2 regions of the Halanaerobaculum tunisiense genome follow, and region 2 is predicted to be linked to the other one. Evidence: riboswitches for the same ligand, from Rfam matches in the RefSeq annotation. Region 2 holds a riboswitch; the other holds the start of a gene.

Region 1 (7,415 bases), on a different contig from region 2:
ACTAAAAAATATACTAGCTGGGACTAAAAATGCTTGTAAATGAACAATATCCTGCGGATAAAAAGGTAATACCAATAAAGGCAATAATAAAAAAGCTCCAGCAGCCATTGTTAACATCCCAATATATTTAAAAATTAAGATATATCTTTCCTGTAAATTTTTTTGATAGCGCATGACTTATCCTCCTATTCTCCAGACAATACACTAAAGGCTTCAGCTTGTTTTTTAGGTAGAGTAATAATTAATGCTTTATCCCCCTCTAACAATTTAGTATTCCCTTTAGGGATTAATACTTCCTCATCTCTAATAATACAACCAAATACAATATCATGTGGTAAATTTATCTCTCGTAAAGTCTTACCTAAAACAGGAGAATCATCCTGTAAGATAACTTGTGAAATACTAATCTTTCCTTCTTCAATAGATAATAAATTGCTAACATCTGATACCTCTACTCTTTGTTCAATCAAAATAGAGATCAGCTTAGTAATATTAAAGATAGTTTCTACCCCTAAACTTTTAAATATTTCTTCATTATTAGGATTATTAACTACTGAAAAAGTCTTAGGAATTCCAAACTGTTTATAGGCCAATTGACAAATAAATAAATTATCCGGATCATTATCAGTTAAAGCTAAAATAATATCAGCTTTATTAGCTTCAGCTTCAGCTAAATAATCCGGTTTAGAACCATCCCCATTGATTACTAAAGCCTGAGATTTACGAGCTAAAAACTTACAATACTCCTTATCTTGATTAATAACAGATACTCGATAGCCTTTAGCAATGAACTTTTTAGTTAAATGATAAGTAACTTTTCCTCCGCCTACCATTATAATTCTCATACAATCTCTCCTTAACAATTAATGATTTTATTTTTAAATTCTCCTACTAGCAAATTAGTAGGACTCATAATTTCTACATCTAGGTCTTGATAAATAACTTCTTTAGTTGGATCAATAGTTCTCACAACTACCTTAGGAATCTGATGTAATTCGCTAGCTATTTGAGCTATCATAGCATTGACATTATCATTATTAGTTGTAACAACTACCAAGTCTGCTTTATCCAGTTTAGCCTCCTGTAACACTTCTATCTCTGCTGCATCACCGCTAATTGTAAATCCTGTAAATTCAGCTGATAAATTAGCAAAAGCAGTAGTATCTTTATCAATCACTACTACGTCTTCTCCTTGTTTCGATAATAAATTAGCTATTGCTGAACCAGTTCTACCACAACCAATAACTAAAGCATACATCCTAATCCCTCTCTTTCTCATCGGCACCTAAATTAATATCACTTTTATCATATTCAAACTGACTTGTTCGCTCTAAATTTTCCTGAGCTGGCTTATAGGATGGATCCAAAGCAAGAGCAGCTCGATATTTCTTTTGAGCCTCTAAATCTTGATCCTCTAATTCTAAAATAACTCCTAATAAATTAAAAGCTTCTGGCTTAGAAGTATCCAAACTAACTGCTTTTTTTAAGTATTCATAACCTTTATCCAGGTCTTGATTGTTAATACACGACTTAGCGTAATGCAAATAATCTTGATAAGTGTTTAATTCTTCTTCTTGGAACTCTAGATCATTTCTGGCAATCACTTCACTAACAATATCTTTGATTTCATCAGGAGTAAAAGGCTTTCTTAAGTAATCAATAGCTCCTAACTTCATTGTTTCTACAGCTGTCTCAACGGAACTAAAGCCAGTAATCATAATCACACTAGCTTCTTTATCAACCTGCTTAACCTGTCTTAATACTTCTAAACCATCCATACCTGGTAATTTCATATCCAATAAGACTATATCAAAATTATCCTCTTTAAATTTCTCCAATCCATCTTCACCATTAACAGCAGTTACCACCTCATAATCAGTAGTTAAGCATTGTTTTAAAGTGATTCTAATATTCTTTTCATCATCTACAACTAATATTTTTTTCATTACTAATCTCTCCTTTCAGTTGCTAAGTACTTCTTTACTTTTGTTAATAAATTATTATGATCTATTGGTTTAGTCATATATTCATCAGCGCCTACACCATAGGCCCGTTTAATATCTGCTTCTTCTGCTTTAGCACTCAACATGATGATTGGTGTATCAGCAGTAATCTCATCATCTTTTAGTGTTTCACAAACTAAAAAACCATTCATTTTAGGAATTTTAATATCCAATAAAACCAAATCAGGATTCCAATCAAAGGCTATATCAACTGCTTCAACCCCATTAGATACTACTTTAATCTTATAACCAGCATTCTCTAAACACATTCTAAGTACAGTAATAATATTTTTATTATCTTCCACAACCAATATCTTATTCATAATTATCCTCCTATCTAAAACGCAAATAACAACCACAAAATTACTTAGGTAACTTTAAAGTAAAGGTGAAAGTACTACCTTTATCTACCTCACTTTCGACCCAGATTCTACCTCCATGAGCTTCAATTATTTCCTTAGAAATAGCTAATCCTAGACCAGTTCCTGTACTTTCATCTTTATCTGCTCCTGCCCGAACAAATTTTTCGAATATCTTATGCTGATACTCCTCAGGAATTCCCGCTCCCGTATCAGCTACTGAAAGATGAATTTTGTGACCTTTTTGGTTAGCAAATAATTTTATTTCATCTCCGTCATTTGTATATCGTAAAGCATTACCAATCAGATTAGTAATCACCCAAGTTATTTTATTTAAATCAGCATAAACCTCTAAATCATCAGGAGCTGTATAATCCAAATCTATTCCTTCTTCTTTAGCTTGTTCCTTAAAGGGCTGAACTGAAGTAGCAAATATATCCTCCACTTTTACTGCTGCAAAATCCAAGTCTATCTCCCCAGACTCCATTTTAGATAAATCTAATAATTCATCAACTAAATTATTTAAATGTTCACAGTCTTCCTGAGCAACCTCTAATAGTTCCTGTTGTTGATCATTAATTTCGCCTGCATTCTCTTCTAGTAACATATTAATCCCCATATTCATTGAAGTCAAAGGAGTTCTAAACTCATGAGACACCATAGAAACAAATTCTGATTTCATTTGATCTACTTCTTTAAGATGAGTGATATCTTCTAATAAAGTAACAACTAATTTAGTTTTATCCTCTTTATCCTTTACAGGAGTAGTTGTAATTCTAAAATATAGCTCTTGCTCCTCTGTAATAAACTTAATAACATTATTATCTTGACTGACTTTTTCCTCTCCAGAATCCAAAGTCTCACTAATAGAATTAAAAATTTGATCTTCTTTGATTGCTTCTAGAAAGTGAGTTCCTACTACCTCTCCTTCCTCTAATCCAAATAATTCCTCAGCATTAGGATTAACAAGTAAAATTTTATTTTCTTCATCAGTTACTAACAAAGGATTGGAAATACTCTTGACAATCCCTTCAGATTTATTCTTTTCTTCAATTAGTTTACTAATATTCATCTCTTCGTATTCTTTAAGTCGTTGCGTCATAGTATTAAATTCTTCAGCTAACTCTCCTATCTCGTCTTTAGTATTAATCTGAATGATTTGATCTAAATTTCCTCCCGCTATCTCTTTTATCTTAGCTGTCAACTGTTTAATTGGTTTGATAATCAAATTGGAAATATAAATTCCAAATATTACAGCCAAAATAATAGCTATTCCTGAAAATATAACTGTCGAGTAGATAGCTTGACTAGCATTATCATTGGCCCGTTGTTGAGCTGTTCTCATATGCTTTTGGTTAACTAATAATAGATCTCTAGATTCCTTTTTTACTTTTTCAAACTGCGGCATAATTTCTTGTAAATAATAATTTTGAACTTCTTTAAAATCTTCTTGTTCAGCCTTATTACGCAAAGTCATAAATTCTTCTAAATAAGCTTGATAACTCTGATTGAGATCTTCTATAATTTCTTTTTCTTCTTCAATAGTTATATTATCTTCTGCTCGAGATAAAAATTTCATAAACTGCATTTGATTTTCTTTAAATATATCCAAAGCCTTCTCCCGACGCCCAAAAACAAAAATCAATTCCGCGCTATCCTGTCTTTCTAAAGCTTCCATCATTTCTTCAGCAGCTATAACACTGCGGTAATTTTCAACCATAATATCATGAATTGATTCATTTAAGGAAACAAAATTATAGATAGACCAGCTAGCTACTCCGATTAAAACTATAATTACTGCTATATACCCTAACAAAATTTTAGTTCTTAATTTTAAATTATTAGTCATTTAATCACCTCACTTTATATTCTACCTCATCTAACAAAAAAAGACTACAGCAGGTAGCCGTAGTCTATGATCTAAAGACTTACTTTCTACCCCCTTTAGTTACCTACGAGGTTAGCTGTCGGGCTCAGGTTAAGGGTCACCTTACCATCTTTAACCTAAGTTTAAATCTAAGGTCAAGCTTAACCTTAACCTCAAACTTAAACTCAAGCTTATAATGGATTCGCCCCAAAAAATGGGTTCCCCGCTTTTATACCAGATGGTATAAAATTCGGTATTAGGTAGATATTTAATTGTTGACTATTGGTTAAATTATAACTTGTAGTAGGCTTTATTGTCAAGTTAACAACCAAAATAAAAGAATAAAAAGAGCTTAAAGTACAGTACTTTAAGCCCTCCATAATAACTAAATATTTTCTTTAGCTAACTCAACTAATTCAGCAAAACCTTCTTCATCATTAACTGCCATATCAGCTAACATCTTTCTGTTAATCTCTACATCTGCTTGCTTAAGACCATGAATGAATCTACTATATGGTAGGTCGTGTTGGCGAGCAGCAGCATTAATTCTACTAATCCATAACTTTCTAAAGTCTCTCTTCTTTTCTTTACGACCTCGATAAGCATACTTTAGAGACTTCATTACCTGCTCAGTAGCTGGTTTATATAACTTACTTTTAGTTCCAAAATAACCTTTAGCTAATTTTAATATCTTCTTTCTCTTTTCTTTTCTTCTATTACCTCGTTTAGCCCGTGGCATAAATCAGACCCTCCTTATAAAATTTTATTCATATGGTAAAAGTTTTTCTAAACGCTTCTCATCACACTTCTCAACAGTAGCATCTTTACTTAATTTTCGTTTACGATTAGAAGTCTTTTTAGTATTTAAATGGTTTTTAAAACCTTTTTTACGCTTGAATTTACCTTTTCCAGTCTTCTTAAACCGCTTCTTAGATCCTTTATGAGTCTTCATCTTACCCATAGTCTAGTCCCTCCTTCAGTTGGTTTAGGTTTTATCACTCTCAGGTGTAATAAACATTAGCATGTTTCGGCCTTCCATTGTCGGCTTCTTAGAGACCTTACCTACATCACTAACTTCTTCAGCTAATCTATCCATTAAATCATAACCAAGATCTTTATGAACTATCTCCCGACCTCTAAAGCGGAGACTAACCTTCACCTTATTTTTATCATTTAAAAATCTTCTGGCCATTTTAGCTTTCACTTTAAAGTCATGGTCTTCAATATTCGCACTCAACTGAACTTCTTTTGTCTTCATTACATTCTGATTCTTTTTAGCACGCTTAGCTTTCTTAGCTTGCTCATACTTATACTTCCCATAATCCATAATCTTACAAACAGATGGTTTAGCTTCCGGAGCAACCTCGACTAAATCAAGGTCTCTATCTTCAGCCAAACTCAATCCTTTCTTTAAAGACATAATTCCAATTTGTTCCCCATCATTATCAACAACTCTTACTTCTCGTGCTCTAATCTGATCGTTAACTCTTAAATCTTCAGCACTAATTTTACATACACCTCCTAAAAAAAAGAAAAGATGACCTAATTAAAGGTCACCCGCTAGTTAGCAAAATTAAACATACATCCCCCTAGGAATATATGCCAATTCTATTAACCTCAAGTCTTAGCTTAAGGTGAGAAGCGGATGACTTCTACTTTATTGTCCTTTCCTAGTATAACACATACCTTTACAATCGTCAAGAAAAAAGTCTTTAGCTATGAGCTGTGAGCCGTGAGCAAATTCAAAAACATAAAACAACTTTTTCCTCTTACGCTAAAATAGAGATTAGATTTTGAATTTAGAGGTTTTGAATTCGCTCATAGCTCACGACACACAACTCACGACTCACAGCTAATTACTCTTTATCCTCAATTTCCTCTACAACATCTGTTTTAAATTCCTCTACTGCAACAGCGCCTAAATCTCCTTCGCGCCGATCACGAACTGATACAGTATTATCCTCTACTTCATCATCTCCTACAATTAACATATAAGGAATCTGCTGGACCTGTGCTTCTCTAATCTTATAACCTACCTTTTCTTGTCTAGCATCGACTTCAACCCTAACTCCTTCTTCTTCTAATTCCTCTTTAATATCATAAGCATAATCCAATTGATCATCACTAATAGGAATTATTTCTGCTTGTACCGGGGCCAACCAAGTCGGGAATGCTCCAGCATAATGCTCAATTAAAATACCCATAAATCTCTCTAAACTACCATAAATAGCTCGGTGGATCATTACTGGCCGATGTTCGTCGCCATCTTCACCTACATAAGTTAAGTCAAATCGTTCGGGCATCTGGAAGTCAAGCTGGACTGTTCCACACTGCCAAGTCCGCCCTAGACAATCTTCAAGATGAAAGTCAATCTTAGGGCCATAAAAAGCTCCATCTCCTTCATTAACTACATAATCTAAACCATTATCAACAATTGCCTCTTCTAAAGCATTAGTTGCCCGCTCCCATAATTCATCAGACCCCATAGCTTTATCTGGTCTAGTACTTAACTCTACACTATACTCAAAACCAAAGGCACTATAAATTTTATCCACTAACTGAATAACCCCATTTAGCTCCTCTTTAATCTGCTCTGGTAGACAATAGATATGAGCATCATCTTGGGTAAAGTTTCTAACCCGCATTAAACCATGGAGTGTACCTGATAATTCATGGCGATGAACTAGTCCTAACTCACCCATTCTAACTGGTAGATCCCGATAACTATGCATCTTATCTTTATAGACTAATACTGATCCTGGACAATTCATTGGCTTAACAGCATAATTTTCCTCATCTATCTCAGTAAAGTACATGTCTTCACTGTAATGATCCCAGTGACCAGACTGCTTCCATAATTCTTCATTTAAGATAATTGGAGTCTTAATCTCTTCGTAACCAGCTTTTTGATGCTCTTCTTTCCAGAAGTCAATCAACTGATTTCTAACTACCATTCCTTTAGGATGGAAGAAAGGAAAACCTGGTCCTTCGTCCTGCAAACTAAATAAATCTAACTCCTGACCTATCTTTCTATGATCTCGTTTCTTAGCTTCTTCTAACTTCTCGAGGTGATCTTCTAGATCAGCTTGCTTATTAAAGGCAGTAGCATAGATTCGTTGTAACATCTTATTATCCTCATCACCACGCCAATAGGCACCAGCTACATTTAATAATTTAAAGGCATTA
Region 2 (7,415 bases):
ATGGTTTTGAATTAGCACACAGCACACAGCACATAGCACATAGCACATAGCACATAGCACATAACACACTAATAGGAGGTAGAACAATGAGTCAAGCACAGGTAATTGATCATCCATTAATTCAACATAAGTTAACTCACTTAAGAAAGGAAGAGACAGGAACGAAAGAATTTAGGGAATTAACTAATGAGATTGCAGCTTTAATGGGCTATGAAGTAACAAGAAGTCTATCTTTACAGGAAATAGAGATTGAGACGCCAATTACTAAAACTACTTCGCAAGTGATTTCTGGTAAGAAGTTAGCAGTAGTACCTATCCTGCGAGCTGGTTTAGGTATGGTAGATGGGATTGTAGATTTAGTACCAGCAGCTAAGGTAGGCCATGTTGGTTTGTATCGTGATCCAGAAACGCTAGAACCAGTGGAGTACTATTGTAAGATGCCACCTGATATTGAATCACGAGAATTAATCATGGTTGACCCTATGTTAGCAACTGGTGGTACAGCTATAGCAGCTTTAGATTTTGTTAAGCAGCGGGGTGCTGAAAATATCAAGTTTATGTGTTTAGTAGCTGCTCCAGAAGGGGTAGAAGAACTTCAAGAAGCACATCCTGATGTGGATATCTATACTGCAGCTATTGATGAAAAGCTTAATGATCATGCCTATATTATACCAGGTTTAGGTGATGCTGGTGACAGATTATTCGGAACCAAATAATAGTCGTCCTTCCTGGGATGAATACTTTATGGAGCTGACAGAAGTAGTAGCTAAGCGATCGACTTGTCTACGTAGACAAGTAGGAGCATTAATTGTTAAAGAAAAACGGGTTTTGGCTACAGGATATAATGGAGCTCCTAGTAATTTGCCTCACTGTAGTGAAGTAGGATGTATCAGAGAAAAAGAAAATGTTCCTTCAGGAGAACGCCATGAACTCTGTCGAGGCTTACATGCTGAACAAAACGGGATTGTCCAAGCAGCGTTACATGGTACTTCCATCCAAGGAGCTACTTTGTATTGCACTCATCAGCCTTGTATCTTGTGTACTAAGATGGTGATTAATGCTGGTATTAAACGGATAGTTTTTCAAGGGGCTTACCCAGATGAGTTGGCCCAACAGATGTTATCAGAGGCTGATATATTATTAGAACAAATTAGCTAGGATACCATTATTTGATGATTGCAAAACCAGGGCACCTGCTTTACAATAGAGATAGATCTAAGTTTACTGACCACGAGAGTGGTCAGTTTTTGTTGTAAGAAATAAATTAGAGAATGTAATTAGAAAGCAGGTGCCAACAATGTTATTACTTCCTATTTTAATTAGTTTTTGTGTATCTTATTTATTAGTTCCAGTAATCAAGAAGTTAGCTTTTGCTATAGGAGCACTGGACCAGCCTAGTAAACGTAGAATTAATGTAGAACCGATTCCTAACTTAGGAGGCTTAGCTATTTTTGGGGGAGTAATTGTTAGTCTCCTCTGGTTGGGGGTCGATAGTCAATTAAGAAGTATTTTAGTGTGTGCTAGTTTATTAGTTAGTTTAGGAATTTTAGATGACTTGTATGAGCTATCTGCATCGGTTAAATTAGCTGGACAATTAGCAGTTGTTCTATTGCTAGTTAACTCAGGTATCCAAATAGAGTTTATTAGAGGTTACTATTTAGGTCTATTTAGTATTCCAGTTACTGTAATTTGGATGTTGGGTACTATGAATGTGATTAATTTAATCGATGGTTTAGATGGCTTAGCTGGAGGAGTAACTATTATTGCAGCTATTCCGTTAGCTATTTTTGCCTACCAGCAAGGACAAATGTTAGCTGTATTATTAACATTAAGTTTAATTGGGGCTACTATAGGATTTTTGCGTTATAATTTTAATCCGGCTCAGATTTTCATGGGGGATACAGGTAGTATGTTTTTAGGTTTTATGTTAGGAGTTATCTCTATCACTGGAGCTTTAAAAAGCATTACTACAGTTACCTTCATCTTACCTATTTTGGCTTTAGGAGTTCCTATTTGTGATACTTTATTTGCTATTATTAGACGTAGATTACAAGGTCAACCTATTTTTAAAGCTGATCGTAATCATTTACACCACCAATTACTAGATTTAGGGTTAACGCAGTGGCAGGTGGTATTGATTATTTATTTAGTTAGTATTTGTTTAAGTTTGGTGGCTATAGGAGTCAGTCAGGCTAATTTTGCTGAAGGTCTCTTTTTAGTGCTGACTACAGTTAGTTTTTTACTAATTGGTAGTCATAAATTAAAACTATTGCCGCTTGTATAAGTGATCACTTATACAAGCTTGTCATAAAAATTACTTTACAAGATTGTAAATATCTATTATAATGTAAGTAGTATATTATAATAATTAAAATTAGATATTTGATAATTGCCGAATCCTAATTATAGGAGCGGAGGGTCCATTCTTTGGGGCGAATCCAGCAATGAGTTTGAGCTTAAGCTGTGACTTAAACTTAGACTTGAAAATGGTAAGGTACCCTTTAACCTGAGCCCGACAGCTAACTCCGTAGGTGTTTTAAAGGGATCAGTCTAGTCTGTTTATAGCTAATTATTAGTTGTAAATAGGGTAAGAGTTTGAGAGACTATGGCTATCTGCTGTAGTCTTTTTGTATTATCTGTATAATTTTATTTTAACTTAGGGATTACTAATTAGGAGAGTAGATATGAAAGATAATTTAAGTGTTTTACAAGCATTAGCTTTATTATCTCAGGTAGGAATAGCAATTATTGTCCCTACTTTTGGTGGGTTGTGGGTAGGAAATTATTTAGATCAACTACTAGGAATTGAACCATTATTGTTAGCTGTAGGAATTATTACAGGAGTTGTAGTTGGTTTTAGAAATGCCTATCGGTTGCTGATGAGCAAGCAAGATGAGAGAAAGAGTGATTAATGATGGAACAAGTTAAGCAGACTAAACAATTTATTATAAAGTGGACTGTTCTTTTAAATTTAGCTTTAATGTTTTTGCTAGCTATCTTTTGGGATTTAAGATCTGTAGCTGGTATTTTAGTAGGAGGCATTATAAGTGTGATTAATTTTCACTTATTGACTACTTCTTTACAGAAGGCAGTCCAATTTCAGTCTACTAAAGCTGGGATTTATACTTTTGTGCAGTACATATTAAGGTATTTACTTTGGGGTAGCACATTATATATTGCTTTACAGAGACCCGATGTTAATTTAATGACTGTGATAGTAGGCATGTTAACAGTAAAGGCAGTTATCTTAGTAGTTAATGTTTTTAATATATGGCCTAATGATCCACAAAGGTTTAGAGAAAGGAGGGGAAATGAGTAGATGAATATTTTGGATAAGATATTTTTAAAAGGGGCTCCTGGAGCAGAGGAGTTTAGTCCAGATGTAATGTTTAATCTACCTGATAATACTGTGACTAGAATGTTGCAGATTGCTGATGCTCCAGTTAAATCCACTGTAACTACAACTTGGGTGATTATGGCTTTTTTAGCCTTATTTTCTTGGTTAGCTACTCGTAATTTGCAACGAGAGCCTAAGCCAGGTAGTCTACAGAATATAGCTGAATCTTTTGTAGAAGGGATGAGAGGATTAGTAGAGGAGACAATGGGTCCTAAGATGAAGCAGTTTGCTCCTTATATTGGAACTTTAATGATTTATTTGACTATTGCCAATATAATGGGGATTGTACCAGGTAGAGATATCCTACATCTTTACACTCCAACAGCAGATTTGAATACTACTTTTGCTTTGGGAGCTATTACTTTTGTTAATGTCCATTTCTTTGGTATTAGGTCTAAAGGGGTAGGAGGTTATATCAAGTCTTATTTTGAACCATTACCTTTTTTAGCTCCTTTAAATTTAATTGGTAATTTAGCTGATCCTGTATCATTATCTTTCCGTTTATTTGGTAATATGATAGCAAGTGTAGTAATTATGGGACTGCTTTATGGAGTAGTTGGTTTAATTGTCCCTAGTATAGCTGATTTATACTTTAATTTATTTGCTGGTGTTTTACAGGCCTTTATTTTTGCAATGTTGACTATGACTTATATTTCAATGGAAATGGAGTAATCTCTCCATAGTTAGAAAGGAGGGATTTGAATGGCAGAAATTCCCAATTTAGTAGTCCTTTTTTTAGATTGGCTTACTCAATTTAGTACTGTGACCTTAGTATCAGCTGCATCTGCTATTGGTGTAGGATTAGCTATGATTGCCGGTATTGGAGCAGGAATTGGTCAGGGATTTGCAGCAGGTAAAGGTGCTGAACGTGTGGGAAGCAGACCAGAGGTACAAGGTGTTATTGTAAGAACAATGTTGCTTGGTGCTGCTGTAGCCGAAACAACAGGTATTTATGCTTTAGTAATTGCTTTGATTTTGTTATTTGCTAATCCATTACTTAGTTAATGAAAAATAAAAATTAAAGGAGGAATTTATAATGAATGGTCAATCTTTAATTGCAGCTGCATCTGCTATTGGTGCAGGGCTAGCTATGATTGCCGGTATTGGAGCAGGAATTGGTCAGGGGTTTGCAGCAGGTAAAGGTGCTGAAGCTGTAGGTAAACAACCAGAAGCACAAGGTACAATTACTAGAACAATGTTACTTGGTGCTGCTGTAGCAGAGACAACAGGTATCTATGGTTTGGTAATTGCTTTGATCTTGTTATTTGCTAATCCGCTTCTTGGCTAATGAGAATCGAAAAGGGAGTAGCTAGTTGAAGATGGATTTTATGATTCATCTTCACTTCCCTTGTATTTGTCGTCCGATACTTGCTAAAAAAATGTTATAGTGATTAGTAGATAGGTTCTTGTAATTATTTTTTTGCTGTTAGTTTTGAAAGGAGGAAGCAGAAAGTGATTAGTCTAGATATAACCTTCTTTTTTCAGTTAATAAATTTTATAGTATTATATCTAATCTTGCGGCGTTTCTTATTTGAGCCAATTACAAGTTTTATGAATCAGAGATCTGAAGATATTTCTGATCGAATAGAATCTGCTCAAGCAAAAGAATCAGAAGCAGAAAAATTAAAAGAAGAATATCAACAGAAGCTAAGTGATGCTAAGCAGGAGGCTCGAGAAATAATTGAAGAAAGTCGTCGTCGTGGTAAAAAGAAGAAAGAAGAGATTGTCTCTCAAGCTGAAGAAGAAGCGAATAGAAAGATTGCTAAAGCAGAAGAGGAAATTAATATAGCTAAGTTAGGAGCACGAAAAGAGTTAAAAGATGAAGTTGCTGATATTGCAACTCAGATGAGTAAGAAAGCACTATCTAATTATATTGCTGAGCAAGAATTACAGGAAGAAACAATTAATCAATTTATTGAGCAACTTGACCAAGAGAAATTAGGTGAAGTAACATGATAGATCAACAAGTAGCGGAGAAATATGCTCAAGCTCTTTTTGAGTTGGCCCAAGAGGGAGCTAGTCTAGAGGATATTTTAGCTGAATTTACTGAGTTAGTGGATTTACTCCAAGAAAATCAAGAGTTAGAACAGATGTTATATCATCCTGAACTCAGTGGTCAACAAAAGAAAGAAGTATTAGCTGAACTCTTTGCTGCTGAATTGTCTACTACTTTATTCAATTTTATTAATTTGTTGGTGGATAAAAAACGGGCCAACTTATTAGTAACTATTTATCAGCAGTTTAAAAAGTTAGCTGGTGAGGAAGCTAATAGGTTAGCAGTAGAAGTTAAGTCTCCTATTGAGTTATCTGCTGACCAGCTAGAAAAGTTAACAACTAAGTTAGAATCTGAGTTAGATAAAGAGATAGAATTAGAAGTTACAGTTAAACCAGACTTAATAGGTGGTCTAGTCTTACAGATTGGAGATAAAGTAATTGATGGTAGTCTATTAACACAATTAGAAAATCTAAATCAGGATCTAAACAGGTTAGAAGTAAGTCAGTTAGGGGTGAGATAATGAATCTTAAGCCTGAAGAAATAAGTTCAATTATTAAAGAGCAGATTAAAAATTATGATGTTGAGTTAGAGACTGAAGGTGTAGGAACAGTTCTTAGTGTCGGAGATGGTATTTCTCGAATTCATGGTTTAGAGGACGCTATGGCCGGAGAATTATTAGAATTCTCCAGTGGTGTTAATGGTATGATTCTAAACCTAGAGGAAGATAGTATTGGTTGTGTAATTATGGGAGATCAATCCCAAATAGAAGAAGGGGACGAGGTACATAGAACTGGTCGCGTTGTTGATGTTCCAGTAGGAGAAGAGTTACAGGGACGTGTAGTTAATCCGTTAGGAAAGCCAGTTGATGGTAAAGGGCCAATTGAGACTGATAATAGACGGCCTGTTGAATCTGGAGCACCAGGTATTGTAGAGCGTCAACCAGTAGAAGAACCGCTCCAAACAGGAATTAAATCTATTGATTCAATGGTACCAATTGGTAAAGGGCAGCGAGAGTTGATTATTGGTGATCGCCAGACAGGGAAGACTGCCTTAGGGATTGATACAATTATTAATCAACAGGATGATGATGTCCAGTGTATTTATGTGGCTATTGGTCAGAAGTCTTCTACAGTAGCCCAAGTTGTAGATAAGTTAGAAAGAACAGGAGCTTTAGAGTATACTACTGTTGTAACAGCTTCTGCTAGTGATCCAGCTCCTTTACAGTATTTAGCTCCTTATGCTGGTTGTACAATTGGTGAACACTTTATGTACGAAGGAGAAGATGTCTTAGTTGTCTATGATGATTTATCCAAGCACGCAGTAGCTTATCGGGAGATGTCTCTCTTATTAAGAAGACCACCAGGTCGGGAAGCTTATCCTGGCGATGTATTCTACTTACACTCTCGTCTTTTAGAGCGAGCTGCTAAGTTAAATGATAATTTAGGAGCAGGTTCTTTAACTGCTTTACCAATTATTGAAACTCAAGCAGGAGATATTTCAGCTTATATTCCTACTAATGTAATTTCGATTACTGATGGTCAGATTTACTTAGAAAGTGAATTATTCTATTCTGGGGTTCGACCAGCGGTTAATACAGGATTATCAGTATCTCGGGTAGGTGGAGATGCTCAGATTGATGCTATGAAGGATGTTGCTGGTACACTAAGATTAGATTTATCTCAATATCGAGAACTAGAAGCTTTTGCGCAATTTGGATCTGATTTAGATGAATCAACTCAACAGAAATTAGCTCGAGGAGAAAGATTAGTAGAAGTTCTTAAGCAGGATGAAACTTCTCCAATGGCTGTAGAAGAACAAGTAATGGTTATCTACGCTGTTAATAATGGTTATTTAGATGATATTCCTGTTGAGGATATTAAGAGATTTGAAGAGGATCTTATCCAGTCTTTACAGGATACTCATCCTGAAATAGGAGAGGCAATTGCTGAACAAGAAGAAGTAACGGAAGAAACAGAAGAAAAATTAGCAGCTGCCTTAGAAGAATTCACAGAGGAGTTTGCA

The links. A riboswitch is a leader RNA that binds a small molecule or an ion and turns the genes downstream of it on or off. The one in region 2 is predicted to bind cyclic di-AMP.
Region 1: another riboswitch for cyclic di-AMP. It lies ahead of ACYQ3D_RS07390 (HAMP domain-containing sensor histidine kinase); the one in region 2 lies ahead of ACYQ3D_RS02435 (AtpZ/AtpI family protein).

The regions. Positions count from the first base shown of each region.
Region 1 is NZ_BAAHYI010000006.1:144,005-151,419, reverse strand. It holds gene ACYQ3D_RS07415 (TrkH family potassium uptake protein) at 1-174, opposite strand, end outside; gene ACYQ3D_RS07410 (potassium channel family protein) at 186-845, opposite strand; gene ACYQ3D_RS07405 (potassium channel family protein) at 857-1,258, opposite strand; gene ACYQ3D_RS07400 (sigma-54-dependent transcriptional regulator) at 1,260-1,946, opposite strand; gene ACYQ3D_RS07395 (response regulator) at 1,949-2,326, opposite strand; gene ACYQ3D_RS07390 (HAMP domain-containing sensor histidine kinase) at 2,367-4,211, opposite strand; cyclic di-AMP (ydaO/yuaA leader) riboswitch at 4,296-4,495, opposite strand; gene rplT (50S ribosomal protein L20) at 4,615-4,968, opposite strand; gene rpmI (50S ribosomal protein L35) at 4,993-5,190, opposite strand; gene infC (translation initiation factor IF-3) at 5,215-5,736, opposite strand; gene thrS (threonine--tRNA ligase) at 6,086-7,415, opposite strand, start outside.
Region 2 is NZ_BAAHYI010000002.1:171,624-179,038, forward strand. It holds gene upp (uracil phosphoribosyltransferase) at 87-716, shown strand; gene ACYQ3D_RS02425 (deoxycytidylate deaminase) at 685-1,158, shown strand; gene ACYQ3D_RS02430 (MraY family glycosyltransferase) at 1,298-2,284, shown strand; cyclic di-AMP (ydaO/yuaA leader) riboswitch at 2,381-2,549, shown strand; gene ACYQ3D_RS02435 (AtpZ/AtpI family protein) at 2,685-2,912, shown strand; gene ACYQ3D_RS02440 (ATP synthase subunit I) at 2,915-3,319, shown strand; gene atpB (F0F1 ATP synthase subunit A) at 3,320-4,069, shown strand; gene atpE (ATP synthase F0 subunit C) at 4,100-4,402, shown strand; gene atpE (ATP synthase F0 subunit C) at 4,434-4,685, shown strand; gene atpF (F0F1 ATP synthase subunit B) at 4,850-5,353, shown strand; gene ACYQ3D_RS02465 (F0F1 ATP synthase subunit delta) at 5,350-5,913, shown strand; gene atpA (F0F1 ATP synthase subunit alpha) at 5,913-7,415, shown strand, end outside.